DNA from 4 places in the Methylobacterium sp. XJLW genome. Region 1 is predicted to be linked to each of the others. Evidence: riboswitches for the same ligand, from Rfam matches in the RefSeq annotation. Region 1 holds a riboswitch; each other region holds the start of a gene.
The links. Region 1 has a riboswitch for cobalamin ahead of A3862_RS11210 (TonB-dependent receptor). Riboswitches for the same ligand answer to the same signal wherever they lie in the genome.
Positions count from the first base shown of each region.

Region 2: it holds a riboswitch for cobalamin, as region 1 does, so the genes downstream of both, A3862_RS26785 (TonB-dependent receptor) here and A3862_RS11210 (TonB-dependent receptor) in region 1, are expected to answer to the same signal.
Region 3: it holds a riboswitch for cobalamin, as region 1 does, so the genes downstream of both, A3862_RS16700 (CbtB domain-containing protein) here and A3862_RS11210 (TonB-dependent receptor) in region 1, are expected to answer to the same signal.
Region 4: it holds a riboswitch for cobalamin, as region 1 does, so the genes downstream of both, A3862_RS01010 (TonB-dependent siderophore receptor) here and A3862_RS11210 (TonB-dependent receptor) in region 1, are expected to answer to the same signal.

Region 1 covers NZ_CP016429.1:2,436,572-2,443,867, forward strand. The annotation lists gene A3862_RS11210 (TonB-dependent receptor) at 131-2,269, opposite strand; cobalamin riboswitch at 2,403-2,600, opposite strand; gene A3862_RS11220 (hypothetical protein) at 3,273-3,710, opposite strand; tRNA gene A3862_RS11225 (tRNA-Ser) at 4,174-4,265, opposite strand; gene A3862_RS11230 (glycosyltransferase family 2 protein) at 4,278-5,126, opposite strand; gene lysA (diaminopimelate decarboxylase) at 5,123-6,391, opposite strand; gene lptM (LPS translocon maturation chaperone LptM) at 6,557-6,901, opposite strand; gene A3862_RS11245 (hypothetical protein) at 7,071-7,296, opposite strand, start outside.
Region 2 covers NZ_CP016429.1:5,815,357-5,822,652, forward strand. The annotation lists gene A3862_RS26775 (TonB-dependent receptor) at 1-143, shown strand, start outside; gene A3862_RS26780 (PepSY domain-containing protein) at 306-1,763, opposite strand; gene A3862_RS26785 (TonB-dependent receptor) at 1,757-3,940, opposite strand; cobalamin riboswitch at 4,225-4,417, opposite strand; gene A3862_RS26790 (NUDIX hydrolase) at 4,557-4,991, shown strand; gene A3862_RS26795 (RluA family pseudouridine synthase) at 5,134-6,540, shown strand; gene A3862_RS26800 (hypothetical protein) at 7,273-7,296, shown strand, end outside.
Region 3 covers NZ_CP016429.1:3,587,267-3,594,562, forward strand. The annotation lists gene cobN (cobaltochelatase subunit CobN) at 1-1,445, opposite strand, end outside; gene cobW (cobalamin biosynthesis protein CobW) at 1,517-2,551, opposite strand; gene A3862_RS16690 (DUF1636 domain-containing protein) at 2,548-2,949, opposite strand; gene A3862_RS16695 (CbtA family protein) at 2,942-3,679, opposite strand; gene A3862_RS16700 (CbtB domain-containing protein) at 3,696-3,878, opposite strand; cobalamin riboswitch at 3,915-4,107, opposite strand; gene A3862_RS16705 (discoidin domain-containing protein) at 4,274-5,632, shown strand; gene A3862_RS16710 (S10 family peptidase) at 5,696-7,291, opposite strand; gene A3862_RS16715 (DNA polymerase III subunit chi) at 7,291-7,296, opposite strand, start outside.
Region 4 covers NZ_CP016429.1:224,829-232,124, forward strand. The annotation lists gene A3862_RS00995 (DUF3526 domain-containing protein) at 15-1,502, opposite strand; gene A3862_RS01000 (DUF3526 domain-containing protein) at 1,499-2,893, opposite strand; gene A3862_RS01005 (ABC transporter ATP-binding protein) at 2,890-3,615, opposite strand; gene A3862_RS01010 (TonB-dependent siderophore receptor) at 3,615-5,702, opposite strand; cobalamin riboswitch at 5,939-6,145, opposite strand; gene A3862_RS01020 (hypothetical protein) at 6,712-6,912, opposite strand; partial or broken gene A3862_RS01025 (patatin-like phospholipase family protein) at 7,245-7,296, opposite strand, start outside.

The DNA.
Region 1 (7,296 bases):
CGGCAGGTCCGCCGGAGCTGCCAGGGCTTCCGGCTTGGCGCACCCGCCCCCGCGAGCGCTCAAAAGCCTCGTCCCCGCTTCCGGGGCACTCGGTGGGCTTATACGAGCCCGTGTGGACCGGACCGGTCCTTCAGAATTTTCCAGCGATGGTTAGACGTACCGCCGTAGGCTCGACCGGGTGAAACACGCGGTCGATCAGCCCCTCGGCGGGCTCGCCGGGCAACCGTGAAACATACGCGTAGGTGATCTGGTCAGACTTGCTGTTCGTCAAGTTCAGTACGTCCAGCGAGACGCTGATGCCGTTGTCGAAATTGTAGCCCACCCGGCCGTTGAACAGCGCGGTCGCCCGCGAGCGGATCGCGTTGTCCTCAATCAGCGGCCGGGGGCCGAAGTAGCGGAAGCGGAGTGATCCGAACCAGCCTAGCGGCTCGCCGAAGGTCACGCCCGCCGACGCGATGGTCGTCGGCGCTTCAGGAACCCGGTTGCCCACCGGGTCGTAGTCCGAGAAGCGAGCGTTCGTGATCGTCAGGTCGCCCTCCAGCGCGAGCCAGGGCGTCACCGCATACCGATTGGTCCATTCCACGCCGAAGCGGCGGGTCGGGCGGCTCGGCTCCGTGGTGCCGGTATCGCCCTGGAACAGGTTCTCTGAGGCGAAATCGAGCCGGAACAGGGCGAGGCTCGTCTCCAGTCCGGCAATGGACCGGTTGCGCAGGCCGATCTCGTAGCCCGTGGAGGGCACGAGGAAGGGCGAGCGGGTCGTGTTGAACAGCGAGGAGGTCGGATCCACCGTGGCGGTCACGCCGCGCACATCGTTCGAGTGGAAGCCGCCGCCGTAGTTCACGAAGAGTTCGGTGTCGAACCACGGCCCGAGCGTCAGGCCGAGCTTTGGGTTGACGATGCCATCGCGCGCCTTGCCCGAATTGGCCGGCGTGTCCGAGACGACGCTGGCGTAGTATCCGTCCGCGCGGAAACCGACGCTGGTGCGCAGCCAGTCGGTCCAGCGCACGCGGTTGTCGAAGTAGAAGGCTCCACTTGTCTCCAGCACCCGGTCGTCGAGCACGCCCGAGCGATACTGCCGGTTCGTTGTGTTGAACAGGCCGACGCGGATCGAGTCGGTGCGGGTCTGCACGCCGATCTCGTTTTCCATCGGCCTCCCGAACAGGTCGCCCTGGAAGATGTGCAGGGCCTCGCCGCCGCCGATGATGCGCTGATCGAGCTGGTGGAACTGGTCGCCGTTCACCGGATCGTTGAGGAAGTAAGTGAAGTCGTTGAACAGGTTCAATTGGGATCGGATGACGTAGGCCGAGGCCCGCGTCACGCCCGTGTCGTCCGTTGCGCTGAACTTGCCCGAGAGCGAGAAGCGCGAGGTGTCGCCGCCATCGGTCGGGTTGATCGTGCCGTAGCGGCTGATCAGCCCCTCCGCCACAGCGCGCTCTGGGATCTGGTTGGTGGCGGTCCAGCGCGCCGCGTAGGCCATGCCGGTGACCGAGAAGCCGTCGAGCGGCGTACCCTGGCTGTAGCGGGCCACGCCGTTGATCTTGCGCAGGGCGTCCGGGACCACCCACGGGCCGTCGTAGACCTGGGCTTCCCCCGCGAGGAGGAGGTTGCCCTCACCGAGTGGTACGGTGGTGATCGAGAGCGCGCGCTTGTAGCCGAAGCTGCCGATGGAGGTCAGGGCGACGTTTTTCGCGGTCGTGTCGAGATAGTCGATCCGCACGGAGCCCGCAGAGGCGAAGTCACCGTCGCGGACGAAGTACGGACCCTTGTGGAACTCCACCGCGCCGACGAGTTCCGGGATCAGGAAGTTGATGTCGGCGTAGCCTTGACCGTGGGCATGGGTTCGCATGTTGAGCGGCATGCCGTCGAGGAACAGGGCTATGTCGGTGCCGTGGTCGAGGTTGAACCCGCGCAAGAAGAACTGATTGGCCTTGCCCTCGCCGGAGTGCTGCGTGACGATCAGGCCCGGCACCGACTCCAACACTTCGCCGGGGCGCGTCACCGGACGGCTGTTAAGCTGTGCGCCCGTGATGACACCCGAACTGGCGGAAGCCACGGGGGTGCTGATCCCACCGATCCCGGTCGTACCCCCGACGTAGCCCGCGCTCGCGGCCGGACCGACGCGCGGCGATGCGGCTACGGCTGTGTCGGCGGTGACCGAGATCTCCTCCAGCGTCGTCTCGGTGGTCGCCGCACTCGGCGTGGAGCGGTCCTGAGCTGCGGCCGCCGAGGCCAGGGCGGCGAGGCCGACGCCCGACCAGGTCGAGAGCATTCGGATGGTGGGACGACGGGACACGGGAGCCTCGGGCGACGGGAGTGGCACGTCACCGCGAATGAGGTCTCCACGCCCAGCGTCAGCCCGGCGCTTCGACACCCGTCAGGACACCCCGCCCGACGCGTTTCGCGTGTGACCACGACTGACGGCAGGTCTCCTGGCTCGCGGGTCACCGCCCTCGCACCGTCTTCCCGGATGAGGCACATCCAGTGACGCGGTGGTGCTGGGCTCGCCGCTTACAGTTGCGGGGGCAGCCGCGGCTTCAGGGCAAGCCCTTTACCGCGTTCCCTTTTGATCCCCGAAGGGAACCGTCGCTGTCACCATCCGTCGCCTTGTCAGGCCACGTCAAGCCATGAGGAAGATCGGCGACCGTGTGTGGCCTCGCTGTGACAATGGGGTCCGTAACCTCGCCGTTATCGAACGGTCGCTTCCGCGCATCGAGCCAATTACCGCGTCACACCCATTGCCGAACTTGACCGGACGCGAAGCGACACGGTTTGGCTATAAGAGGCTTGATCACCTGTGGTTCGATCGCCCGATCTAAAGCCTCGATGGCGGCTCGGAGTTGCTCCGGTCCGAGTCCTGACGCGTATACGGCAAGGCCGAGCGCGGCTTGGCGTGACCCATAAGCTCGGCGATAACGCTGCTGTTTACTGTTGTGGTGTGCTTAGAGGCCCGTTGGAGATAGGTTGCGAAGCATCGTCTGAAGCTATGGACATCGACCTGTTTGCTGGGCCCAAGCACCTTCTGGCAAAAGGTGGCAAATCGCTTCACCACGATCCAGCTTCGCTTCCCGTCCGGCCCCGCGGGCGTGAGACCCGAGCATACCCAGCCGTCTGACGAGCGTGCAACGCGCTGCTGCAAGATCGGCCTAGCTGATCCATGAACTGGTACGACGCGCCGGGCATGCTCCGTTTTCCGTGAGAGATGCGGAACGCTCGCCCCTCTGTGCGCATGTCGGCGGTGCGAAGCTGACAAAGCTCGCTGATGCGGCAGCCGGTCAGTAAGCCGACCCGCATGAGGTCGAACAGCACCGTCCCCTACCGCGCAGGCCCATGATCGCCACAGGATCAGCCGTGAGGAGCGTGACAAGCTCATCAGCGGTGTCGGCGCGCTTCGATGGCTCCTGCCTCGATCTATTCGAGAAGCTACCCTGCCCCTGCCACGGATTGTCGGCGACAAAGCCACGCTTGATGAGCCGCTGCCACATCGAAGAGAGCGCCGCGATCTGTCGATGGACCGTGGCCTGAGACGCCCGACTCCGCAGGAGCACGTCGCTGACGAACTCACCCGCGGTGCGTCGATCCACGCCGCGGACGGCATAGTTTAACGGCTGAGTTTGTGCGAACTCCCGGACGGCAAGGGCATGCTGCATCCGAGATTGCTTGGTCTGGACCCCATCGATCTCCATCAACCAGCGCTCCAGCGTCGTGAGCATTGTGGTCTGGCGCGATGCCCCCCCTGGATGAGCATGATCGCGGCCATCCTTTCGGGTCGTCTTTTGGGGAGAGAATGAGGCGTTGGGTCGGGGCACTCTCGCCCGGTATCGTCGCGGGACCGTCCTGAACCGGTCAGGGCAGCCGCCCGGGCGGGCTGCCAACCGTCCGAAACGGTCTGCGCACCGATCCAGTCCCAGAGCAGCGCCAGCGCGATCCACCGTCGCTGCCGCGCAACAGCCTCGGTGCTCGCGTCGAGACCCCGGACGAGGTGGGTCTGTCCGACCGTGGAGACGAGATGGGATGGCACCCTGAGTCGCACGGACCAGCGCCCACGACGGCATTGCAGGTCGTCGGCGCGCCGCACCTTTGGCCTCATCCCGTACGGCTACGATGACGCTGTGTCACCAAAGCTGGCCGGACGAAGCGAGAAAAGCGCTGCTTTTATAACATCTTAGGGCTAAATGGCGGAGACGGAGGGATTCGAACCCTCGATACCCATTTCTGGGTATGCTCATTTAGCAAACGAGTGCCTTCAGCCGCTCGGCCACGTCTCCGGCGCTCTGGCTCTAGAAGGTCGGATCCGGCGGGTCAACCCGATCCTGGCGGGCGGCGGCCACGCGGCGGCGCTCGACATGCTTCGCGACGCGCAGATGCCGCGAGATCGCGTAGTTCATCGCCGTCAGGAAGCCGTAGGTGCCGCGCACGAAGTGGCGGCGCCCGAGATAGGCCTTCAGGAAGTTGCCCGGCAGTTCCACGAACACCCGCCAGGTCGGGATCACCACGCCCCGCGTCTCCAAGTCCTCCGCCTGCTGGTCGGAGTAGCGATTCAGCTTGTCGAGCTGGTCGCCGAGCGAGCGCACCGAGAAATGATGGATCACGCCCCTGAGCCGCCCCGGCGTGACGCCGGGTTCCAGCGCCACCCGGTCGTGCACCGGCGAGGCGGCGTAACGGCCCCGGTCCTTCCTGTAGAGCCGGACCGGCGTCAGGGTGTAGGCGAGCGGGTGCGGGCGGCCCTCGCCGGGAAAGATCTCCGCGATGCCGATCCGCCACGCCGGCCGGCGCGGCTCGCCCGCGGCCCAGAGGGCCCGGATCTCCTGGACGAGATCCTCCGGCACTACCTCGTCGGCGTCGAGGTTCAGGAGCCAGACATGCCGGCACTGCTCCTCGGCGAACCGCTTCTGCGGGCCGTAGCCCGGCCAGGGATTGTGAATCACCCGCGCGCCGAGCGCGGCCGCCAGCGCCTGCGTGCCGTCGGTGGAGCCCGAATCGACCACCACGAGATCGTCGGTCAGGCCCCGCACCGCCCGGATCGTCGCGCCGATCCGGTCCACCTCGTTGTGGGCGATGATGAAGACCGACAGCGGCAGCCGCCGGTCGGCCGCCGCGACCGACGGGGATGCGGGCGCGCCGCTCACGCCAGCCAGTCCGGCACCCGGTCGAGGGCGATCAGCGCGTCGACGTCGAGGCGCGGTCGCACCACGGCCGCCCGGTCCCCCCGCACCAGAACCTCCGGCACCAGGGGCCGCGTGTTGTAGGTGCAGGACTGCACCGCCCCGTAGGCGCCGGCGCTCATCACGGCGATCAGGTCGCCCGCCGCCACCGCCGGCATGTCGCGGTTGAGAGCGAGATAGTCGCCGCTCTCGCAGACCGGGCCCACCACGTCGGCGACGAGGCGCGGCGTCCCGGAACTTGGCTCGAGGACCGGCCGCAGGGCGTGATAGGCCTCGTACAGGGTCGGGCGGATCAGGTCGTTCATCGCCGCGTCGACGATCACGAAGGTGCGCCCCTCGCTGTGCTTCACGTAGAGCACCCGCATCACCAGGATCCCGGCATTGCCGACGATCATCCGGCCGATCTCGAAGACCGGCCGCAGGCCGAGCGGGGCGAAATGCGGCCGCAGGGTCGCCGCCAGGGCGGCCGGATCCGGCGGCGGCGCGTTGTCATCGCGATAGGGGATCCCGAGACCGCCGCCGAAATCGATGTGGCGCAGGGGATGGCCGGCCGCCATGAGCGTCCGGGCGAGGTCCGCCAGCAGCCGGGCCGCGTCGGCGAAGGGCGCCAGATCGGTGATCTGGCTGCCGATATGCATGTCGACGCCGTGCACCGCGATCCCCGGCAGGGCGGCGGCAGTGGCGTAGACCGCCGGCGCCCGGGTGATCGGGATGCCGAACTTGTTCTCGTACTTGCCGGTGGAGATCTTGGCGTGCGTGCCGGCATCCACGTCGGGGTTCACCCGGATCGAGACCGGGGCCTTGAGGCCGAGGCCCACGGCCACGTCGGACAGGACCGCGAGTTCCGGCTCGCTCTCGACATTGAAGCAGAAGATGCCGGCCTTGAGCGCGGCCTCCATCTCGGCGCGGGTCTTGCCGACGCCGGAGAACACGATCTTGCCGGGATCCACCCCAGCCGCCAGCGCCCGCTGCAGCTCGCCCCCCGAGACGATGTCCATCCCGGCGCCCTGGGAAGCGAGGGTGCGCAGGACGGCCTGGTTCGAATTCGCCTTCATGGCGAAGCAGACCAGCGCGTCGTCGGCCGCGAAGGCCTCCGCGAAGACGCGGTAATGCCGCTCGAGGGTGGCGGTGCTGTAGCAGTAGAACGGCGTCCCGACCTCCGCGGCGAGGCCGGTCAGGTCGACCGCCTCGGCGTGCAGGCGGCCGTCGCGATAGTGGAAATGGTGCATCTCGGCCGTGTCTCGTCTGCGCGCCGGAGCGCGGCCTGTTTCCCGTGAAACACCCCGCCGCAGGTCGACGCGGGCGCACGCCGACGACCGGATCCGACCGGGTCACCGGGCGCGGAGCACCACGACGGCCTGCCGGCGGCGTGGCGCCGTGCCGGCCTCAGCCCTCTACAGCAGCGGATCCAGAATGAAAGGCTCCTTCGGCACGCGGTAGCCCCGCCGCGCGCCGCGGCTGGTCTCCACCGGCGCATCGGTGCCGCCCGGCGGCACTGCCGCCACGGAGAGTTCGTCGCCGGCGCGCACCGAGGCCGCATCCGGCTCCGGGGCGCCCCCGCCGAGGCCGACGGAGACCGGCAGCGTCCGCCGCCCGGTCGCCGCGCCCACGCTCGCCGGCGCGGCGGCCGGGGCCGCCGTCTGCGGCGGTTCCAGGGCACCACGCCGCCCGCAGGCGGAGACCGCCAGGGCCACGAGGCCGGACACGGCGAGGAGTTTCAGGGCGGGTTTCGACAACATCGCGCGAGGGTCCGGCGGGCTCGGCACCGGCACGCGAGGGCCGGCGGGAGCGCTACCTTAGCCGTTGCCGAGCCCCGGCGCGAGCGCGCCCCCGCCACAGGCCGGGCTCGGTCCTCGGCCGACGGCCCGCTCGGGGGACTTTCGGCCGAGGATTGTCAGCGGAGAGGCGTCAGCCCCGCCGCTCCTTGCCGCCCTGCGAACCCTGCCGGTTCTTGGCGGGGGCGTTCTGCTGCTGCTCGGCCTCGTAGGCGTCGATCGCCCGGCGGCAGTTCTCGCTCAGCTTCTTCCAGTTCTTCTGGAAGCAGGCGTCGGTGGCCGGATCGTCGGGGGCCAGATTGCCGCAGTAGGTCAGGTAATCGCCGGTGCAGTACTTCTTCAGGGTCTCGTTGCCGCGC
Region 2 (7,296 bases), 3.1 Mb from region 1:
TCTACGGGGCGAGCGCGATCACCCTCGGCGTCCAGGGCCGCAACCTCCTGAACGACGACATCCGCAACTCGACCTCGTTCAAGAAGGACGAGATCCTGCTGCCGGGGCGGAACGTGCGGCTGTTCCTGACGGCGCGGTTCTGAACGCTGCGGCCGCCACGGCGCCGTCCTTGCGCGAGCGGCGAAGCCATCCAGGGCTGCGCCGGACGTCGCGTTGTCGGCGGGCACCGGGTCACTGCGCTTTCGGCGTGACGACCAAGCGGGCGTGATCGGCCGCGTCGGGCACCGGGAGCCTCGGCCGGCCTCTTAGGCCGACAGAACGCGGCGCAGGCGGCGCCAGCCCGCGACCAGACCGGTGACCGCGATCCCCGCCGCCAGGAGGTTCAGGACCCATTGGGCGGCATCGTGGAGCGAGCGGTTGCCGCTGAGCCCCGGCAGATCGAGGCGGTGCGCGGCGTCGAACAGCCAGCGGTTGATGCGGCCGGAGCGATCCAGGCGCTGGAGGATGGTCCCGTCCCGGGGATCGACGTGGAGCCACGTGGCGTCCGGATCAGCGAAGCGCAGGCGCAGCACCGGAAGCGGCCGTGGGTCGATCCCGTGCGGATACCAGTACAGGTCGTAGGCGGTCAGGGTCTCTGCCGTCCGTAATCCGCCGGGCAGGGCCGGACCGGCGGCCCGCGCGAGCGCGGCGGCATCGAGGAGCGTGCCGTCATCCGCCCTGCGGCTCCGGGCTCCCGCCGGTGTGTCGGCGACGATCCACCAGGACCCGCCGATGGCGGCGAAGCGCAGCGCGCGGGTTCCGGCCTCTGCGAAGCCCCGCAGGGCTCCGGCGTCGAGGCCGAGGGGGGCGGGCTGTCCGGCATAGGCGGCGCGGATCTTGGCGGGCGCAGCGTTCGACGAGAACCAGCGGTTCGGGTTCATCGAAATCCAGCCGCTGAGGATGAAGGTGCTGAGTCCGATTCCGCCCGCGAGGCCGAACAGGTGGTGCCAGCGTGCGAGACCGCGATAGGGCGTGACGGCCCCGCCCGCGTAGCGGCGGCGGAGGCGCAGGCGCCAGATCCCGATCGCGAGGCCGCTCAGCGCCCCGAGGGCGGCGAAGCCGGACAGCCAAAGCAGGACCGTCCGCCACAGATCGGCCCGGGCGCGCAGCGGCGTCAGGTAGATCCAGTGCGCCACGGCGCCGGCCCAGTTCCAGCCGCGCTCGAAGCGGGTCGTGTCGAGGGCGACCTCGCCGGTGACCTGAGACACGTAGAGCTCGGTCCCGGCCGCATCGTCGAGGACGACCTTCAGGAATGGCCGGAGCGGGTCGTACCGGGCCGTGACGGTCCACTGGTCCCGCTCGACCGGATCGACATGTGCGCCCGGAATCCCCTCGGCCGCGAGACGCAACGCATCCTCGGGCCTCAGCGGGCCGAGCCGCTCCCCGGTCCGCGCCGAGACCGTGGCCCGGCGCCCCTCGCGGTCGGCGATCCGGTAGACCGGTTCCGCACCGCGCATCTCCAGGGCGAAGGCCGCCGGCACGCCGGCAAGACCGCCGGCCCGCAGCGCGTCGTCGGGCGCCACCGCGACGCGCTCCCAGGCGATCGGTGCGAGTCGGTCCAGGCGCTCGGCCCCGGTGAGCGCCGGGAACGGCACGTAGAGCATCACCAGTCCGGAGCCGATCCACAGGGCGAAGAACAGCCCCGCGGCGATCCCGGCCCAGCGGTGGAACAGCAGCAGCCAGCGCCGTCCCGCCTTGCCGAGCCGCCGCGGCAGGCTCACCACGTCACCGTGTAGGCGACCTCGACCGAGCGCGGCCGCCCGAGCAGCCAGTTGGTCCCGACCCCGTTCACGGCATTGCCGCTGATCGCGTAGACCTTGTCGAACAGGTTGTAGACCCGCACGGACAGGCGCGACTCCGCCGTGACCTGATGGTCGAGGACCACGTTGACGAGGTTGTAGGCCGGGCGCCGCGCCGTATTGCCGAAGTCGCTGTAGACCTGCCCCACGTTCTGAAGCCCGACCCGCGCGGTCCAGTCGCGGTAGACGTCCCAGGTCAGCCAGAGGTTGGCCACCCGCTCCGGCACGTCGATGGGCTGGTTGCCGGCATACGACACGGTGGCGCCGTTCACCGTCTGGTCGAACCGGTCGTACTGCGCGTGCAGCAGCGCGAGGTTGCCGTCCAGCCGCCAGCCCGGAGCAAAGCGCCAGCCCAAGGCCAGCTCGAATCCCTGCGAGGACTGGCTCCCCACCTGCGTGGACAGCGTCGGCTGGCCGGGGATTGCCGAGATCAGGTTGTCCTTGACGATCCGGTAGCCCGCGATGGTCCATTCCACGGCACCGTCGAAGGCAAGACCCTTGGCGCCGATCTCGACTTGATCGCCTGTGGCGAGCTTGAAGCCCGCCAGCGACTGGTTCAGCGTGATCAGGCTGTTCACCGGGTCGGTGGCGAAGCTGTACTGGGCGTAGAGCGCGCTGTCCGGCGTCGGGTTGTAGACGAGGCCGAACCGGTAGCCCAGCGCCCGGTAGGTCTTCTCGAACCGCGATCCCGTCTGCAGGTCCTCCCGATTCAGCGTTGGCACGTCGAGGCGCACGCCGGTGAGGAACGAGAGCTTGTCCGACAGGATCAGACGGTCCTCCGCGAAGACCGAGGCTTGGCTCGTCTGCGTGGCGTAGGCCGGACGGGCTCGCCCGTTCTGCGGGAAGAGGCCCGGATCGTAGCCGACGAGCGGCACGCTGGTGGTCTGGTCGAAGTAGAAGTTATTGGTGTGCCGGAAGTCGATGTGGTTCACGTCGAACCCGGCCACGAACTGGTTGGGCAAGCCGAACAGGCTGCCCCGGAACGTCGCGTCGAGCCGGTCACCGACCTGCTCCTGGCTGTGGTAGATTTCCAGATAGTCGCCCCGGTCCACCAGCCCGGTGCCGCGGTTGTAGGAATATTGCTCGACGTCGAGCCAGTGGCGCCGGCTTGTGAGCCGGTAGGCGGTGTTGCGGATCGTGATGTCGGCCGAGGGCGACCATTCGGTCTTGAGCTGGGTCCAGTTGTCGGCCCAGGTGATCTTCGCGTCCCGGACGTTGTAGTTGTTGAACCGGATGAGGTCCGGGATCCGTCCCTCGACGAGCGGCGTGCCCCAGTAGCGGGCGGGCTCCTGGTAGCCGAGATCGTGGCTCAGGGTGAACGCCAGATCGGCGCTCGGTCGGAACAGCAGGGCGGCCGAGACCGCGAGGTTGCGGAAATCGCCCTCCGGCCGGATCCAGCCGTCGGCGCGATTGCCGCTGACGTTGAGGCGATACGCGAAGGTGTCGCCGAACTCCGCTTGACCGATTCCACCGCCCGAATCGAACGCAAGGCGCGCAACGCCATCCGTGCCGACAACGGCGCGGGCGACGTTGATCGGCACGAAGACCGGCTTCTTCGGCACCACGTTGATCACGCCGCCGATGGCGCCGTCGCCGTACAGCACCGAAGACGGGCCGCGGAGCACCTCGATCCGCTCGACGTTCCACGTGTCGAACGGGAAGGTCACCGTGTTGGCGCCGACGTAGAAGCGCGTGCCGTCGTAGAGCTGCTGGATCGAGTTCGGGCCGGCGAAGCCCCGGGACGTGAAGGCGCCGTTGCCGTTGCCGGGTGCCGCGATCGTGGTGATGCCGGTGGCGTCCTGGGTCACGGCCTCGGCGATCGTGTCCTGACCGCGCAGCCGCGCGGTCTCACCCGACACGATGTCGAGGCTCGCCGGCGTCTCCAGCGGCGTCAGACCGAGGCGGCTCGCGGTCCGGTCGGGGGTGCGCAGATTGAGGCCGGTCGGCGCAGCGCGGTTCGGGTCTCCGCCCGCGCCGGCCACGGAGAGTTCATCCAGGGTGACGGCCTCCTGGGCGGCGCTCGGACTGGCGAGGAGCGCGAGGAGAACGCCGCAGAGGGGAGCCGGCCCGCCGGAGCGGGCGCGATGGATCGAGAGAAGCATGGGGGAAGCGGTCCGTGCACGGCGCGCGCCGGCCCCTTCGTCCTATAAGCATTGTAATAACATTACAATGCTTTGACCGCCTGGAAACCTGAGCCTGAGCGGGTGCGCGGAGGCCTCCCGGAACAGGGATCGCAGGTCGCGAAACGGTGGAGACGGACATGGGAACGGCGTCGCGGGCGCGCTTGCTGTGGCACGTCACCGCGAACGAGGCCTCGGCGGCCGCCTCCCCTCGGGATTGACGGCGCCTCGACACCCGCCAGGACACCCCGCCCGGCGCGTTTCGCGTGTGACCACGGCTGACGGCAGGTCTCCTGGCTCGCGGGTCGCCGCCCTCGCACCGTCTTCCCGGGGTGACCCAGTGACGTGGTGGTGAAGGGCTCGCCGCTTACAGTTGCGGGGGCAGCCGCGGCTTCGGGGCGGACCCCTCATCGCGTTCCCTTTTGATCCCCGAGGGGAACCGTCGAGGAACAGCTTGGCCGTCGTGCGTCCGGGCGTCAACCGCACGTCCGGGAGTTGTCGTGGATCGACGCGGCGGCCCGCCGGTTCGTTGCGGCGCCGTCGGGAACGATTTAGCCGGTTCGGCATGACGGTCTGGCGTCCCCCTGCGGAGATCCGCGTGAAGGCCTTGGGGCTCCCCCGGCGCGGCGATAGCCTGCTGGTGGCGGAGATCCATGCGGATGACGGACGGCTGACAGGTGTCCGGCCCCTCGGTGGCAGCGTTGCGTTCGGTGAGAGGGCCGAGGACGCGCTGATCCGGGAGTTCGAAGAGGAGCTCGGCGTCACCGTCACGGTGCTCGGCGGCCCGCGCGTCGTGGAGAACATCTTCCTGCACGAGGGGCAGGTCGGGCACGAGGTGCTGTTCCTGTTCCCGGTCGCCCTGCCGCCCGGCCGGTTCGACGGACAGGAGCGCTTCGTCTTCCACGAGGATTGCGGCACCGCCTGCGTGGCGCGGTGGTGCGATCTCGACGGGCTCGACGTCCCGGGCGGGCCGGAACTCTTCCCGGCCGGGCTGAAGGCCTTGCTCCGCGCGGCGTGGGACGCGGAGCCCTGACGGGCGCGATCGCGCTGCCGCCTTTGCCGCTGCGCGCGGGCGATGCTACAGCCGTGCAATCCCATCGGTCCGGACGTCCGCGACGCCGCGGCCCATGCGCCCGGACGCTCCGTCCGAAGCGGAGACGGGTGCCGGCGGAAGCATGACGACACGACCTCCCAAAAGCGGCGGGCCGAAGGGGCGCAAGCCTCAGGCCGGCAAGTTCGATGCGGGCAAGTTCAAGCCCGGCAAGTTCCAGGCCGACGGCCGTGCCCGTACGGGCCCGCGCACCAGCGCCCGCGACGCTGCAGAGCGCGCGGCCCGCAATCGCGGCGACGATGCGGGTGCGCGCGATCCCTGGGGTGCGCAGGGCGCCGCAGCCGCAGCCCCGGCCCGGCCCGCGAAGCCGCGGCGCGACGCCGCCGCGCCGCGCGGTCCGCTGGCGGCGAAGCCCGGCAGCCGGCCCGTTTCCAAGCGCTCGGAGGCCCCTGCGCCTGCCCCGGCCCCTTCCCCCGCGCCGACACCCGGTCCGACCCGCCGCGAGCAGCGCGCGGCCGCCTCCGCGACCCTCGCCTCCGGGGTGCAGACCCTGATGGTCGAGCCGGACGAGGCCGGCATGCGGATCGACCGCTTCCTCACCGCGCGTTTTCCGCTCCTGCCCTTCACCCGCGTGCAGACCATCGTCCGCAAGGGCGAACTGCGCGTCGACGGCAAGCGCGCCAAGCCGAACGACCGGCTGGAGCCGGGCATGAGCGTGCGCGTGCCGCCGCTGCGCCTCGACCAGCCCTCCGAGCGCCCGCGCAACGCCGCCCGCGAGCAGGACGATGCCGAATTCATCCGGTCGCTCATCCTCTACGAGGATGCCGACATGATGATCCTCAACAAGCCCTTCGGCCTCGCGGTCCAGGGTGGTTCGGGGACGGTCCGGCACGTGGACGGCCTGCTCGCCGCCCTCACCGGCCCGGATGGCCAGAAGCCGCGCCTCGTCCACCGGCTCGACAAGGATACGGCCGGCTGCCTGATCGTCGCCAAGACCCGGCTCGCCGCCGCGACGCTCGCCAAGAGCTTCCGCTCCCGGGCCGCGCGGAAGATCTACTGGGCGCTGACCGCGGGCGTGCCGCGGGTCCGGCAGGGGCGTGTCTCGACCTACCTCGCCAAGGAGGAGCCCACCGACGCCGACGCGCGGATGCGCGTCGCCAAGCACGGCGACGAGGGGGCGAGCCACGCGCTGACCTACTACGCGATGGTCGATCAGGCCGCCCAGAAGCTGTCCTGGCTGTCGTTCAAGCCGGTGACCGGACGGACGCACCAGCTGCGCGCCCACGCGGCCCATATCGGCCACCCGATCGTCGGCGACCCGAAATACTTCTCCGTGGAGAATTGGGAGCTGCCGGGGGGCATCCAGAACCGCCTGCACCTGCTCGCCCGCCGGATCGTCATCCCGCATCCGCGCACCGGCAAGCCCGTGGACGTGAGCGCGCCGCTACCGCCCCACATGGCGCAGAGCTGGAACCTGCTGGGCTTCGACGCCACCCGCTACGACCCGATCGTCGAGGCCCCGGAAGCCTGAGCGGGCAGCCAGGGCACGGCCGGGTCCGTCAGGGCGTCCGGGACTTCCGGCCGCCGCCCTGCGGCGCGACCCGCCGATCGCCGTCGGGGCCGCGCCCGGTATGCCGTCGCGACGGTCCCGCGTCTGGTCGAGTCCGCGCCGGACCTCCTGGGCTGCGGCCACGACCCGGGTCGGGCAGGAGAACCGCTTCGCCGTGCCCGTCGCCCTTCGGCCGAATGCGCGTCCCGAGGGCGGTATCCTCGACCCGGCCCGGATGCATCGGCGGGACGATCGCCCGTCCGGTCGAGGCTCCTGCAAGCTTCGCTGGTGGATAGGGGTGATGGCTCCGGAGGTCCGTCGCGCCTGCGCCGCCGTGCCGGCACGCAAGGGGCAACGAAGATGGGCGCCTGCGCTCGGTTCAAACGATCGCCCAGGTGCCACTGCGGCGACGCGACGCGCCGGATGGCGGGATCCCCGCTCAGAGAAGCGCGTGAGGCCGTCTCGGTCTCCGGTGAGAGGTCGGTTTCGCGCATCAAAGCGGGCAGCCGCAGGAGCCTGATCGCCGGATCCCCCTTCCATCCCCAAATCATTGTCGCGGGAGATGTGCGCTGCGGTATCCCCGGTGAAAGTGGACCGTCATCGGGGCGGGCCGTGCCGCGCATGCCTTGGCAATCGGCCGTGCCGCCTCATATGCTGCCCGCGTCCCGCCGATCCGCTGCGGGGCCAGTTTCCGGCGGTTCGAGACCCTGACATATGAAGCTCGCGATGCTGGCCTGC
Region 3 (7,296 bases), 1.2 Mb from region 1:
CCGTCGACGCAGGCCGGATCGGATTCGGCCTCGCCCCAGACGGCGGTGATCGAGGCGCGCGTCTCTTCGGGGAGGGTGTTCCACCAGGCCTGGTAGGCGGGGAGGGGCACGCGGAACGCGGCCGGACCCTCCGTGAGATCCGCCATCAGCGTTCCGGCTTCCGGAAGCGCCCCCGTCGCGTAGCCCGCGGCGGCGAGGTCGGCGGCGATGGCGCGGGCGCTCTCGGGCGTGTCGAGACCGACGGCGAAACCGGCCCGGCCGCCCCGGGCCGGATAGTCGGACAGGACCAGGGCCACGCGGCGCGCCGGTCGGGGCAGGGCGGCCAGCCGCAGCCATCCCGCGGCCCGGTCTGCCAGGGCGGCGATGCCTGCGGGGTAGGGCACGGCCCGCCGCTGGGTGAAGCCGGCGACCTCCGGGCTTTCCTCCTTGAAGGAGATCGGAAAGCCCGAGAGCCGGCCGTCGAATTCCGGCAGCGCGATCTGCATGGCGAGATCGGACGCACCGAGGCCACGGGCCGACGCCTCCCAGGCCACGCGCGGTGACCCTACCGTGAAGGCCTGAATGACCGGGCAGCCGGCGCCGTCGAGGACGAAGTCGGTGCCGTCCTCACGCGCGGAGAACGCCGTGGCTGCGATGACGAGGTCGGGCCTGCGCGCCCGCACCGCATCGGCGACTGCCGCGGCGGCCTCGGGCTCCTTCAGGCTCGACACGACCAACGGCAGAGCCCCGATCCCGCGGGCGCGCAGGGCGGCTGAGAGTGCGACGAACGGCTCGGTGTCGCCGCCCAGCACGGCGGAGCGATAGATCAGCAGCAGGGCCAGCGGATGGGCGGGCGACGGCGCGCCGTCGAGCGGGATCGCCGTTTCAGCCGCGGCAATGGCTGTTTCGAGGGGAAGAGCGCCGCAACCCGGACACCAGGGAAAGCCGCGGGGCAGGGGCTGCGGAGGCTCGACCGCCCCCTCGGCGCCCAGCCGGATGGCCAGGGATCGCAGCATCCGCCGGAGATTGCCGGGACCACCGGCACGGAAATAGGCGTCGAGTTCCCCGGCGAGGGCGGGATCGGTGGAGAACGGCGCGAGACGGGGGTCCGGCCGGTCGTCGCCCGGCAGGACCGCGAGCACGACGCCGTGCGCCCGCGCGGTTTCGGCGCAGCGCTCGATCCCGTAGCGCCAGTAATCCAGTCCGCCCAGGCAACGGATCACCACGACCTTGGCGTGCGCCACGACGCGTTCGACGTAGAGATCGACCGACAGCGGATGCCGCAGTTTGGCGAGCTTCGCGAGCCGGAGACTCGGCAGACCGGGCTCTGCGGCGTGGGCCTGACCGACCGCCGCGAGGTCGCTGTCGGTGAACGAAAGCACAACCAGATCGCCGGGCTCTTGCCCGAGATCCACCGCCGCCTCACCCTCGTCGAGCGAGACGGTATCGATGCGCACGAGATGCATCGACGGCCCCTAAACCGCGGCCGCGCGCACCGGCGCGCCGCCGTCAGCCGCGCAGGCGCGCGCGGCGGCCGTCATCCCGCGAGGGCCGCAGCGACAGCGCGCTGGTCGAACCCCTTGAGGCCGATCACCACGAGGTTGCCGTCCCGGGCCTCCCCAGACTTCCACGGCCGGTCGAAATGGTGGGCCACGCGCCGGCCGACCCCCTGCACCACGAGGCGCATCGCCTTGCCCTCGACCTCGGCGAAACCCTTGATCCGCAGGACGCCCGGGATCTCGGCTGCCTTCTCGACCCGGGCCGCCAGATCGCCCGCCGTGATCGCGGGGCGGACGGGCAGCGCCACGGTCTCGAAGTCGTCGTGGTCGTGATCCTCGCCCTCGCCGTGATGCGACGGACGGGAATCGAGATCGTCCTCGGCGGCCGCCGCGAGACCGAGCAGCACCCGCGGGTCGATGACGCCGTTCTCGGTCTCCACCACCTTCACGGCCCGGGGCAGGTGGCCTTCCACCTCGGCACGCACCCGAGCGCGGGTCGGGGCATCGATGAGGTCGGCCTTGTTGAGGACCACGAGGTCGGCGCAGAGGAGTTGGTCCTCGAAGACCTCTTCCAGCGGATTGTCGTGATCGACCGATTGGTCCGCGGCCCGCTGGGCGGCCAGTGCCTCCGGATCGTCCGCGAAGACGCCGGCGGCGACGGCCGGGCCGTCGACCACTGCGACGACCCCGTCGACGGTGACCCGCGAGCGGATCGCCGGCCACTGGAACGCCTGAACCAACGGCTTCGGCAGCGCGAGGCCCGAGGTCTCGATCAGGATGTGCTCCGGCGGCTCGGCGCGGCCGAGGAGAGTCTCCAGCGCCGGAACGAAATCGTCCGCGACCGTGCAGCAGATGCAGCCATTCGGCAGCTCGACGATAGCCTCTTCGGTGCAGCCTTCGACCCCGCAGGCGGCGAGGAAGGACTTGTCGAAGCCGACGTCACCGAACTCGTTGACCAGGATGGCGAGGCGGCGCCCCCTGGCGTTCTCGACCACGTGGCGGACCAGCGTCGTCTTGCCGGCTCCGAGGAAGCCCGTGACGATGGTGCAGGGGATCTTGTTCACGATGGTCATTCCGCGGCCTCCAGGGTGCCGGCGGGGAGCGGGCGGGGTTCAGGGAACGGGGGGATGCGGGCGATCACGCCCTTGCGAAAGGCCTCCGGACGCTCGCGCCAGGGCACGATGCCGTCCGAGGTCGCCGCATAGGCCGCGAGTCCGGCGAGGATGGTCTCCGCCGAGGCGGCCGGATCCATGTCGCCGTAGACGTAGGTCCAGCGGTCGGCCGAGGCGACCGCCACGGTGCAGGGCCGCTTGCAGACCGACAGGCATTCCACCGCCTCGACCCGCAGGTCCGGCGTGCCGGCGCTCCCGGCCTGCAGCGCCTCCAGAAGGCGTGCTCCGGCGCGCGGTCCATCCGGATCGTCGTCCGGACGGCGGCAGGTCGTGCAGACGTACAGGACGGTCTCAGGCACGGGCCGTTCCCCGTTGCGTGTCGCGGGAAAACGCCTGCCACGCCCAGCCGAGCCCCAACCCGATCAGGATCCAGAAGACGAAGCTGATCGCCAGCGACCGGGCGGCGAACTGTGCGGCCAGCGCGGCCGGAAGCTCCGACGCGGCCTCCGGTGCCTGCGGGGCGCCGACGACGTGGGGGGTTATGATCAGGACGAGGCCACCCAGGATCGTAATCAGAGCACGGCGGATCGTGATCAGGTAGAGCCCCATTCCGGTCGCCGCCGCGGTCATCACCCACCAGGCCTGCCGCGCGGCCAGCGGTGCAGCGGCGCTGCCGGGCAGTTCCGGCGGCAGGCCGAGGCCCGGCGCGAGGGCGACGCTGGCGAAGCCCGCCACCGCGAAGGCGAGACCGACCTGTGGCGTCGGCTCGCGGCCGCAGGCGATCATCACCGCGCCGAGCAGCAGGGCGTAGCCGACGCCGCCGACGAGGGTCGCAAGACCGGTGAAGGCCATCCGCGGCAGGCCGGGGCCGGGCTGCCATTCCGGTGCCGCGTCGGGCGCGGCATGGTCATGCCCGGCATGGGCGAGCACGATCGGAAGGGCCTTCGCGGCCTGATGCGAGGGTTCCTGCTGCTCGTAGCGCTCGGCCGCGACGATCAGCGGCGAGGTCAGCGTGAGTTCGAGGCCCGTCACAACGGCAGCCGCGAAGAAGCCGGCGGCCAGGGCCGCCGACAGAAGCCGAATGATCATCCCTGCGCCGAGGGCGTCAGTGACAGGGGAAGTTCTGGGTATGGCGGAAGTCGTGCGCCGCGTTGTGGAACGCGATCGCCGGCGAGAAACCCGCCATGAACAGCAGGCCGAGGCCCAGCATGGCCGCGAGCGCGACGGCGACCGGACGCTCCGACGAGCGGGTACCGGCGGCGACGGGGGCGAGGGTCTGAGCGGTCATCGTCGAGTGTCTCCAGCCGCCCCACCGGCGGCATTGCGGGATCCTGTTGCGACGGCAGGTCTCCTGGCTCGCGGCTCGGCGCGCCCACCGCCTTCCCGGATCGCTCCGGTGGCGCTTGGCAGGCGCTCGCCGCTCACAGTTGCGGGGGCAGCCGCGGAATCGGGGCGAAACCCCTCACCGCATTCCCTTTTCACCCCGTTGCCAGGGCACCGTCACCGACACGTTGTAGACGCATGCCGGCGACGACACAACGGAGCGGCGCCAGATCCGTTCGGATTCCCGTGCGTCCCTTCGCGGGTGGCCGGGCTTGACGTCCGCGCCCCGATGCGGGCACCGCCGCACCGGATGCCCGGCCGGCCCGGCATGGGCGCCTCCGCTCAGTTCTCGGAGACCCGATGGCCCTCGCAGACGATCCGAGCCCGGTCCTCGTCGATCTCGCCACCGGCCGCGGCCCCCGGATCGTACAGGACGAAGGCACCGCCTGGCTCGAGATCGATCTGGACGGTCGCTTTCCGATCCGCGCGGTCGCGCTGCGACCCGTACAGGATACTGTCGCGCCCGAGGTCGGCGATGTGGCCGTCGAGGTCTCGCAGGACGGCGTCACGTGGTCCGCGCCCGACATCGTCGGCTGGATCGCCAAGCCGGGCGCCCTCGTGGCCGCCATCGGCGCCGACGAGCGGGCCTGGGCGCGTCTCGTGCGGATCGCGGTGCCGGATCCGGCGCTCGTCGCAGGCGTCGACATCCGCGCCGATGAAGCCGCCATCGACCTCATCGCCCTGCGGGCGCTGCTCGGGCTCGACATCACGCTCCTGAACGAGAAGCCCGGCGCTAACGTCTACGTCACCTACAATCTCGAATCCGCGCCTGGCCAGGCAAGCCGCAACCTCGTCGGCCTGTCGCTGTTCGAGAACGGCGCCTTCGGGAACTGCCTCGTGCAGTACATCATCGCGGTCTCGATCGCGAAGGCGCTCAACCTGAAATACATCAAGGTCCCGAAGGTCGACCGCAGCAAGGTGATCTTTCTGACCCAGAGGCTGACCTGCGACGGCATCACGTTCATTCCGCCGGACGAGCCGCTTCCGCCGGACGGTTACTTCCTGTCCGGGCTGTATTTCGATCCGACGCAGTTCGAGCGGGTGACGGCGCTGCAGGGCCCGATCGACTCGCGCGCGATCGTTCAGGATGTGATCCGGCCCCTGTTCAACGGCCTGCCGCGGACATTTGCGGCCAAGCCCGACGATCAGCTCCTGATCCATATCCGGTCGGGCGACATCTTCAGCACCTGGGTCGACCCGCACTATCCGCAGCCGCCCTTCGCCTTCTACCGGATGGTCATCGACCGGCTGCAGGCCGAGGGCCGCATTCGTTCCGTCAAGCTCGTCTTCGAGAACCGTCTCAACCCGGTCATTGCAGAAGTGGAGGCCTATGCGGCGCAGCGCGGCCTGCCCGTAGAGATCCAGAGCGAATCGCTGATCTCCGACGTCGCCGCTCTGGTGAACGGCCGCTACCTCGTCTTCGGGCTCGGAACCTTCGGGCCGGCGATCTGCCACCTCTCGGAGCGCGTCGAGCAGGTGTTCTACTTCGCGTCCAATTGGCCGCAGGGCTTCCAGTCGATTCCCACGATCGGGAAAGTGGTCGAGGTTCGCGATCGCGAAGGCCGGTACATGAAGGTCGGCGAGTGGCAGAATACCGACGCTCAGCGCCGGAGCATGGTGGAGTACCCGGCCGAAGCTCTCGCCTTCGACGATGTCTGATCGGTCGCGCCGGTCACGATCCGACCGGCGACGACCCCGCTGCCTGCATCCCGGCCGAACACGTCACGGTGCGGTCCTGAGACGTTCCGCGGGTGCGCCGGCCGAACGCGCCGAGCCGCCATCGCGGACCTTCAGAGCGTCCATGTACATCCGTTCGACATCCGCCTTGAAGGCGGCGCGGGAATCCGGACGCGTGTAGAACATGTGGCCGCCGGGATAGACTGCGAGGCTCAGGCGACCGGCACTGTAGGCCGGGACCTGCGCCAGCAGGAGCTTCGAGGCGAAATACGGGGTTACGAGATCGGTGAATCCGTGCGCCACGAGGACACGCAGGTGCCCGTCGAGGGCCAGGGTGCCCTGAAGGTTCGAGAGCACCTCCGGTGCCTGTCGTCCCGAGCCCCAGCTCCAGCCCCGATTGACCGCATTGTTCAGGAGCTCGTAGCGCATGTTGGCCACGGGCCATTTCAGCGTGCGCGCGTAGAGATCGAGCATCGCGCTGGTCAGCGGCGCCTGGAGCGCGGTGAGCTGCGGATCCTCGAAGCTCGATTGCGCGGCGGCCGGATTCGGGTCCCAGCCGGTGATGCCGGTATCGTAGGCGCTCGTCACGCGACCTTCGGCACGATCGATCTCCCGCTGGACGCTTCGGGTCGAGAGGCGCGCCGCCTGTGCGCGGACCAGGGCGGGATCGAGCCCGACCAGCGGGGCGACCTTCTCGGTCATCCGCGCAACCGCCGCGGAATCGCTCGGCCCCTTCAGGAGATCCGTTAGATAGGCACCGGATGCGTAAGCTTCGGCATCCCCCAGCAAGGCCGGCGTGGGTACCGTCCCGGCCCGCTCCAGCGCGCCGGCCGCCAGCGACGGCAACTTCAGCACGTAGCCCCAGGGATTGGCCCGCGGGGTCTCCAGCCACCCGAAGTCGAGCACCGGCGAGAGCAGCACCATGCCCGACAGGCCGACGCCGATCTCTTCCTGGAGCTTCTCCGTGATCAGCGGGCCGCGGAACCCGCCATAGCTCTCGCCGACGAAGAACTTCGGGCTCGCTAGACGATCGTTGTTGCGCAGGTAGCGGGCGATGGCTGCCGAGAGGGTCGCGGCGTCGGACTCGATCGACCAGTAGGCCTTGCCGTTGCCGTCCGCGGCCCGGCTGTAGCCGGTGCCGACGGGGTCGATGAAGACGAGATCGGTGAAGCCGAGCCACGTCCCGTCGTTGGGCGTGAGCGTGACCGGCTGCGACGGGCTGATGCTGTCGCCGCCGACGGGCAGCCGCCAGGGGCCGATCGCCCCGATGTTGAGGTAGGCCGACGCGGCGCCCGGGCCGCCATTGACCGCGAAGGTCACCGGGCGCTCCTGGCCGTCCTTGGACGCCACCGTGTAGGCCACGAAGGCGATCTCGGCCTGCAGCTTGCCGGCCTCGTCGACGAGCGGCAGGCTGCCGGCCGTGGCGGTGAAGTCGAGGACCCTGCCGTCAGGCAGCGTGACGCTCTGCTTCGTGACGGAATCCGGGGGCAGGCGTCGTCCGTCCGGCCCGCGCGGTGCCGGCTTGCTCTCCGCGGGCGGATGTCCGTGCGGCGCCTCCTCTGCCCAGCCGGCGGAGGGCAGGGCGATGAGCATGCCGAAGCCGAGCGCGGCGCGCGCGAGACGTCTGTTGAGGGCCACCATCACGC
Region 4 (7,296 bases), 2.2 Mb from region 1:
CGTCGCGACAGCGCTCATACGGACCATATCGCGAAGCGGCGGAAGGCCAGCCCGGCCAGAGCCAATGCCACGCCCCACAGGGTGAGCGCACTGAGCGCGGCCTGCCATCGCGCTGCGTCTGCCGCGATCACAGTCGGAAAGCGCGGCACGGCATCGTAGGCGTCGAAATCGAGGCGCGCCGGGCAGCCTGCGCAGACGGCCGCCGGCCGCAGCTCCTGCGCCAGGATGCGCGGTTCGAAGAAGGCGCGCAGGCTCCGGCGGTACTCGGAGGCTGCAGCGAGAAAGGCGGCGTGGCGGGCGGCGTCGGTGCCCGCCGCCGTGTCGAGCGCGAGGGCGAGCGTCGTCGCCGGAGACAGAAGAGCCAGGCGTGCGCTCCAGGCCGCGGCGCCCTCGGCGCGGGCCTGCATCCCTGCGCGGTAGGGGGCGAGCGTCGTCTCGTAGAACGCATCCCGGGCCAGCCGCTTGATTTGCGGCGTCTCGCGCAAGTCGGGTCGGTCCGTGGTGCCGGGCAACCGCGCCGTCAGCCATGCGGCCGTGACTTTCGCCGCCTCGTCGCCCCGGTAGAAGGCATCCTGAACTTGGCGGCTGGCGTCGATGGCGGCGATCCGCGAGGGGGGCGGCGCCAGTTTGTCCACCGCGAGACCGAGGAGGGCCGGCAGGACAACGGTCACGCAGGCCCAGGTCAGCACGAGGATCGTCAGCGACGCCACAGCCCCGCGCCATAGGCTGGCGGCGAGGGCACAGGCGGCGACCCAGAGCACGACATAGGCGCAGAGCGCGGCGGCCAACAGGGCGAGGGTCGTGGCCCAGCCCGGAGGGAGGTCCCGCCATCCCGCCAGCGCCAGGGCCAACGCCGTCCCCCCGATCACGGCGGCGACGAGGATGAGCGCTGCCGCGCCGAACTTCGCGCCCGCGACGATCCGGGGGTGTACGGGCTGGGCCGCGATGAGGCGGAGGATCCCGGCATCCTGCTCGGCGGCGAGGCGCGTTCCCGCGATGGCGATCACCGCCAGGGGAACGAGGTAGATGAGGACGAAGGCGAGGTCGAAGGGCCCGAGCCTCAGCGCGGCGGAGGATCCCAGTTCGTAGGCCGTGTCCTCGAAGACGGTGCTGAAGCCGAAGCTCGTCTTCATGACGGCGGGCTGGATCTCGCTCTGCCCCGCAGAGAGCACGGCCAGGGGCGTCGGCGGCTTCACGGCGTAGGCGGCGAGGAAGTAGTGCATGTAGCCGAAGGCGTGGGTCGGATCCTGCCAGTAATTGACCGTCATCGCACGCGGCACGGCGTAGCGGGCGGCGGCCTCCTTAGCGTCTCGAAGGGAGCGCGCGGCATCGTCCGAGGCTTGCGCGATCGCGGCCCGTTCGCCCGCCACACGCTGGGCACCGGTATGGCCCCCGAGGCAGAGGGCCACCTGGAGCGCGGCGAGGATCGCCCAGGTCAGCCGCTCGCGAAGAATCAGGCGCAGTTCGGTCCTCAGCAGTGGGAGAAAGCGCGATTGGCTCACGGGGCCAGCCTGCGGATCAGGGGGATGCTCCCGGCGGCGAGCAGCGCCAGCCACAGACCGAGCAGGAGGGCCGGGACCCGGATCTCGGCGAGGGACCGCGACAGCGGCAGGGGCGCAAAGGCAAAGGGCGGAATTTCGCGCCACAATTCCGGCCCCGCCAGCATGGCGCGCCCGTCGCGCTGTGGGTTGTCGCGGATCTCGGCATTCATGCGCTCCGAGATCGCCCGCCGGTAAGCCTCGGCAGACCAGACGAAATGGGCGTGCTGAACGAAATCGGTCCCCGCAAGGCCTTCCGACACACGCTGGAGGGCGACGCGCGGCGAGAGCAGGCCCGCCCAGCCGAACGCGGCATCCCGCGCAGCCAGGGCCGCGAAGAAGGCCCCGAGTTCCCGGTCGTAGACCGCGAAGGCATGGTGGTCGTTCTCCACCATGATGAGGCCACGCAGATCCACAGGGAGTTCCTGCTGATCGCTCACGCCGTAGCGGGCGAGCGTCGCCTGCGCTCGCGCATCGCTGGCTTCGGCGGATTTATGGGGACGCAGGTCCCCGTCGATCCGCAGCCGGGTCTCGCGATAGGACGGGGCGGGCGAGACCATCTCCATGCCTGCAGTCGCGAGCCGTGGCGCGACGAGGCACAGCGCGATCCAGATCGCGAGGGAGATCGTCAAGGCTCCTCGCGCCGTGCGGGCCAGCAGCGAGGCGATCATCGCGATGAGCAGGAAGACGGCACCGTAGAGGGCCTGCACCGCGACCCAGACGAGGAGGCGCGGCCAAGCCTGCCAACCCGCGGTGCCGAGGCTCGCAATGGCCACGCCGCCGAGCGTGAGGAGGGGCAGGCAGACCAGGACCGCAAGGACGAGGTTCAGGGCGGCGAAGCGGGCGGCAAAGAGTGGGCCGGGCGGCGCGCCGTTGCCGAGGGCGAGGCGCAGGGTACCGCGCTCGCGATCCGCCGCGAAGGCGGCAAAGCCGAGGAGAAGCGCCACCAGGGGAACAACGAGGCCGACGACATCGGAGACATCGGAGAGGCCGGCCCGGTCGAAGGGGCCGGCATCCTGCACGGCGCGGTAGACCGCATCGTTGAACAGGTGCGCCTCGATCCGCACCATCCGGCCCGTATAGGGCTCGGTGCCGGGATCGAGGATTGAGAGGGGCGACGAGGGGCGAAACACCCACAGGCCGTAATGATCGGCGGAATGCGGGTTCTTGGCATCCTGCCCGAGCCAGCGGGCCCGCTCTGCGGCCGTGACCCGCGCGACCTCGGCACCGTAATCGCGGGCGGATTGCCAGGCGCCGAGGCCCGTGACCATCAGGAGCAGGACGAGCAGGCCGCCGATCCAGCGGACGCGCGCGTCCCGCCACAGCAGCGCCAACTCCGCGCGGACGCGCCTCACGTGACCGCCCCCGACAGGCGCGCGATGTAGAGGCGTTCCAGATCGGTGTGCGCGTAGCGCCTCGGATCGATCTCCTCGGCGACGCGCCCGCCCGCCAGCACGCCGACCCGGTCGGCCATCTCGCGCACGCGGTAGAGGTCGTGGGTCGCCATCAGCACCGCCGTGCCGCGCTCCGCCGCCGCCCGCACCGTCCCGGAGAAGGCCGCCGCCGCCGATGGGTCGAGGCCGGATGTCGGCTCGTCGAGCAGCAGCAGCCGGGTCTTTCGCGCGAGCGCGATGGCGATGCCGACCTTCTGGCGCATCCCCTTCGAATAGCCGGAGGCGGGCCGCGACCAGGCCTCGGGCGCCAGGCCGGCCGCCGCGAGATGCGTCTCGGCCTCCGCCCGATCGATCGCGAGACCGGCGAGGGTCGCGAAGTAACGGAGATTCTCCAATCCCGATTGCCCCGGATAAAGGGCCACCTGCTCCGGGATGTAGGCGGTGCGCGCCCGGGCAGCGATGGGATCCGTCCCTGCATCGATCCCGCAGACCCGGACCTCCCCCGCATCGGCCTTCAGGAAGCCGAGGATGAGGTTGATCGTGGTGGTCTTTCCGGCACCGTTGGGACCGAGCAGGGCATAGACCTCACCCGCGCGCAGGGTGAGGTCGAGACCGCTGAGGGCGGTCCTGCCTCCGAACTGCTTGACGACGCGGCCGAGCGCCAACACCGGCTCAACCGCCATCAGAACCGCACCGTCACGGAGCCCGTGATGCGACGGGGCGAGCCCGGATAGACGCGGAATACGTTCAGTGAACTCTCATAGTAATCGGTGTCGAATATATTCTCGATGTTGAGCGCCACGCGGGCGTTGCCGAATTTGTAATAGGCCAGCGCATCGACCGCGATGAAGCCCGGCAGGGTGAAGCCGGACCCCGCCGCGTCGCCCGCCCGCTCGCCCACGCCGCGCACGCCGCCGCCGATCCCGAAGCCGCGCCACGCGCCTGCTGGCTCGTAGACCGCGAGCAGGCTGCCGGAGTGGCGGGGCACGTTGACCAGGGGGGCGCCGACCGGAAGCACGTTGTCCTTGGTAACGCGGGCATCGGCATAGACGTAGCCGGCCAGGAGCTTCAGTTCCGGCGTGATCTGTCCTTGAGCCGTCAGCTCAAAGCCCTGGCTGCGCACGGCGCCGGCCGCGAGGGAGAAGCCGGTATTCGCCGGGTCGGGCGTGAGCACGTTCTCCCGCTCCACGCGGAAGGCGGCGGCGGTGAGGAGCAAATTGCCGCCGAATAATTCGGACTTGGCGCCGACCTCGTAGCCGAGGCCGGTCTCGGGCGGCAGCGCCGTGCCGCGCGTGACGGCGGCGGCGTCGGTGCCGATATTCGGCCGGAAGCTCGTGCCGACATTGGTGTAGAAGGCGAGTTCCGGGATCGGCCGGTAGACCAGGCCCGCCCGGGGCGAGGCCGCGACCCGCGACTGGTCCACTTGGCTGCGCACCACGCGCTCGCGGAAGCTCTGCTCGAAGATGTCGAGCCGAAGGCCGATCAGCGCCCGCCATTCCGGGCTCAGGACGATCTCGTCCTGCGCATAGAGGCCGGTATTGGTGATGCGCTCGATATTGTTGCGTGGGATGGTGATCGGCGGCAGCGCCTGTCCGTAGACCGGCGAATAGATGTCGAGGGCGAAGGGGCTCGTGCGGAAGTTCGAGCGCAGATAGACCGTCCGGCTGTCGGTGCTCTCCCGGTCCATGCCGAGGAGGAGCGTGTGGCCGATGCCGCCCGTATCGAACCGCCCGATCAGGTCGGCCTGACCGACCGCCACGTCCCAGCGATAGTCGCGCACGTTGCGGTCGCGAAAGACGGTGCGGTTGTTGGCGGCGATTCCGCGGATCTCCGCCGATTCCCCTTCCAGATCGCCGGTGTTGAAGTAAGCGGCGAGCCGCATCTGCCAGTTCTCATCGAAGCGATGATCGACGCGGACCTGCAGCGAATTGTTGTTCTGGTAGGTGCTCTGACCGGGCTCGCCGAGGAACCGCGAGAGCGGCAGGAAGCCGAGCTGGCGATTGAGCGCGATCACGCCCCGGTCGAAGACGATGCGGTTCTTCACGAACTCGGTCTCGACCGTAACGCGTGTGTCCGGCGTGACCTGCCAACTCACCACTGGAGCCACGAGCAGCCGGTCGCTGTCCACGAAGTCGCGGAAGCTGCCGGCCCCCTGTGCGGCGAGATTGAAGCGATAGAGGACCGTCCCGTCCGCGTTCAGGGCACCGCCGGCATCGATGGTACCGCGGGTCAGACCGAACGAATCGACCTGATTGCCGAACTCGACGAACCGTTCGGCGGTGGGTTGCTTGGTGATGAGGTTGACGAGCCCGCCGGGATCGCTGCGTCCGAACAGGGCCGCCCCCGGTCCCTTGAGCACCTCGATGCGTTCGATGTTCTGCGCGTCGGGCGGAGGCGGGGTCCCGCGATTGAGGGGGAAACCGTTCTTGTAGATCTCCGAGGTCGTCACACCACGGATGGCGTAACTGAAGATCGAAAGCCCCCCGAAATTGTTCTGCTGGGCGACGCCGGGCAGATAGTTGAACGCCCGGTCTACGCGGGTGGCGGCGAGGTCGGTGATCGTCTCCCGCGGCGCCACGGAGACGGCCACCGGCACGTCGATCTGCGGAGTGGCTGTGCGCGTGGCGCTGACGGCCGTGCCCGCTCCGTATCCCGGCGTCGGGCCGATCAGGCCGATGGTGCCGCGCCCGGAGGCCGTCGTGCGGCCGGCACCCTCCCCGACCTGCTCGACCGAGAGTTCCTCCAACGTCACGCTCTCCTGCGCCCGCACGTCCTCGATCGGAAGCCCGGCCGAGAGGACAGCGGCGAGCGCCAGCCGCCGACCGCGATGCGGAGTCCGCGGACGACGCGCTGATGGCGCTGAAAACCGCGCAGGCTCGCCGAGAGACGGACGTTCGGAGGTCGCCACCACACACTCGCTGTTGCCGGGTGGAGGCCACGGGGATACGGGCAGCGTCGCCCACGAGACGGCGACACCGCGCGCTCCGCCGGGGCACCCCGCCCGAGGGACGTCATCGTGCCGAAGGCAGGTCTCCTGGCTCACGGGTCAAAGCGCCCGCCGGACCTTCCCAGTGCAAGCACCAGTGGTCATCGGTGGCAGGCGCTCGCCGCTCACAGTTGCGGGGGCAGCTTCGGATTCGCTCCGAAAAGCGCACCGAATTCCCGTCTTAGCTCCGGGCCGGGACCCGAAGAACCTTGGCTGGACGATATTCGCCACCGGCGCGCATCCGGTCAACGGGCCTGACAAACTTTGTAACAGTGTTACGTTACGTGTGGCGCTATGGACACAGTCCGATCCCCGATGGAATGCACCGCTCTCACGTTGCGGTGATGGACCGGATTGGGCTCGGACGACGCGGGTCCGAATGAGATCGGCGGGCCGATGGCGGCTGGATATGCGCTATGCTGAACCGAACGGACGAGCGGTCATCGACGCCTTGTTTCATGCGCCGCTGGGCGCCGAGCGTCTCAGCTGAATGGAAATCCGATGGAACGCTCTTGGCATCGTGTTGCTGATTGCCGAACGCGCGGCCCGAGCTCATGACCCGGCATACGGTCCTTCGGTGACCCGCTCCATCTCAGGGCCGGCCTTGCCGTCCAGCCTTGGATCGCGGCATGCCTCATCGCCGTAGTCGCGGTGGCCCCGTGCCAAAACTTCTCCTTCGGCGCGAACCCGATACCCTGACCGGCTGGCTTTGCACCGGGCAGATGCTCTCGATCGGTTCGGTTCTAAGCCAGCCGGTCAAGTCAGTCGTGCATTTGCGGTCGCTCGATCGCCCCTACATCTTCCGCTCGCGATGGATACGCTTCTTCTTCGGAAGTGCCTTGTGACGGCCGATGGTGACCCTGGCTTCCGACACCGTCGGTCCGGCCAGCGCCTTGCCCAGTGCGGGACCAGCGGCCGTCGCGTCCGCGAACGTCGCGAAGGTCAACAGGGGTAAGGCGGCCAGCGCCGCGCGAAGAGCCCGGATCGTGTGCATAAGCGTTCACTCCTCTGTCTGTGGGCGCCGGGCCGTTTCCGGGGCCGGCCGGATGCGACGAGCGGTCTTCGGTGTGAAGGTGCTCCCCCGGAATCGAGCCGGTCCGACTGCGAAGTGCCGCGCCGATCATGCGCGTGAACCGGTGTGAAGAGGCTTGGGCAGAGACCCATTTAGTCTGACAAGATATCGTCGATCTGCGACGCGCAAGACTGATAAATGGAATACATGCTGCATCTATACCGAATAAACATAAATCATAAATCAATATATGCACCTTGATCTTTATCAAGTTCAGCAAGCTCTGTCATGCGCGACGGGGCGTTCCGGCTGCGTCAGACGCCTTCGAGCAGTCGGTCGAGGTCGAAAGACGGACGCCGGCCCAGA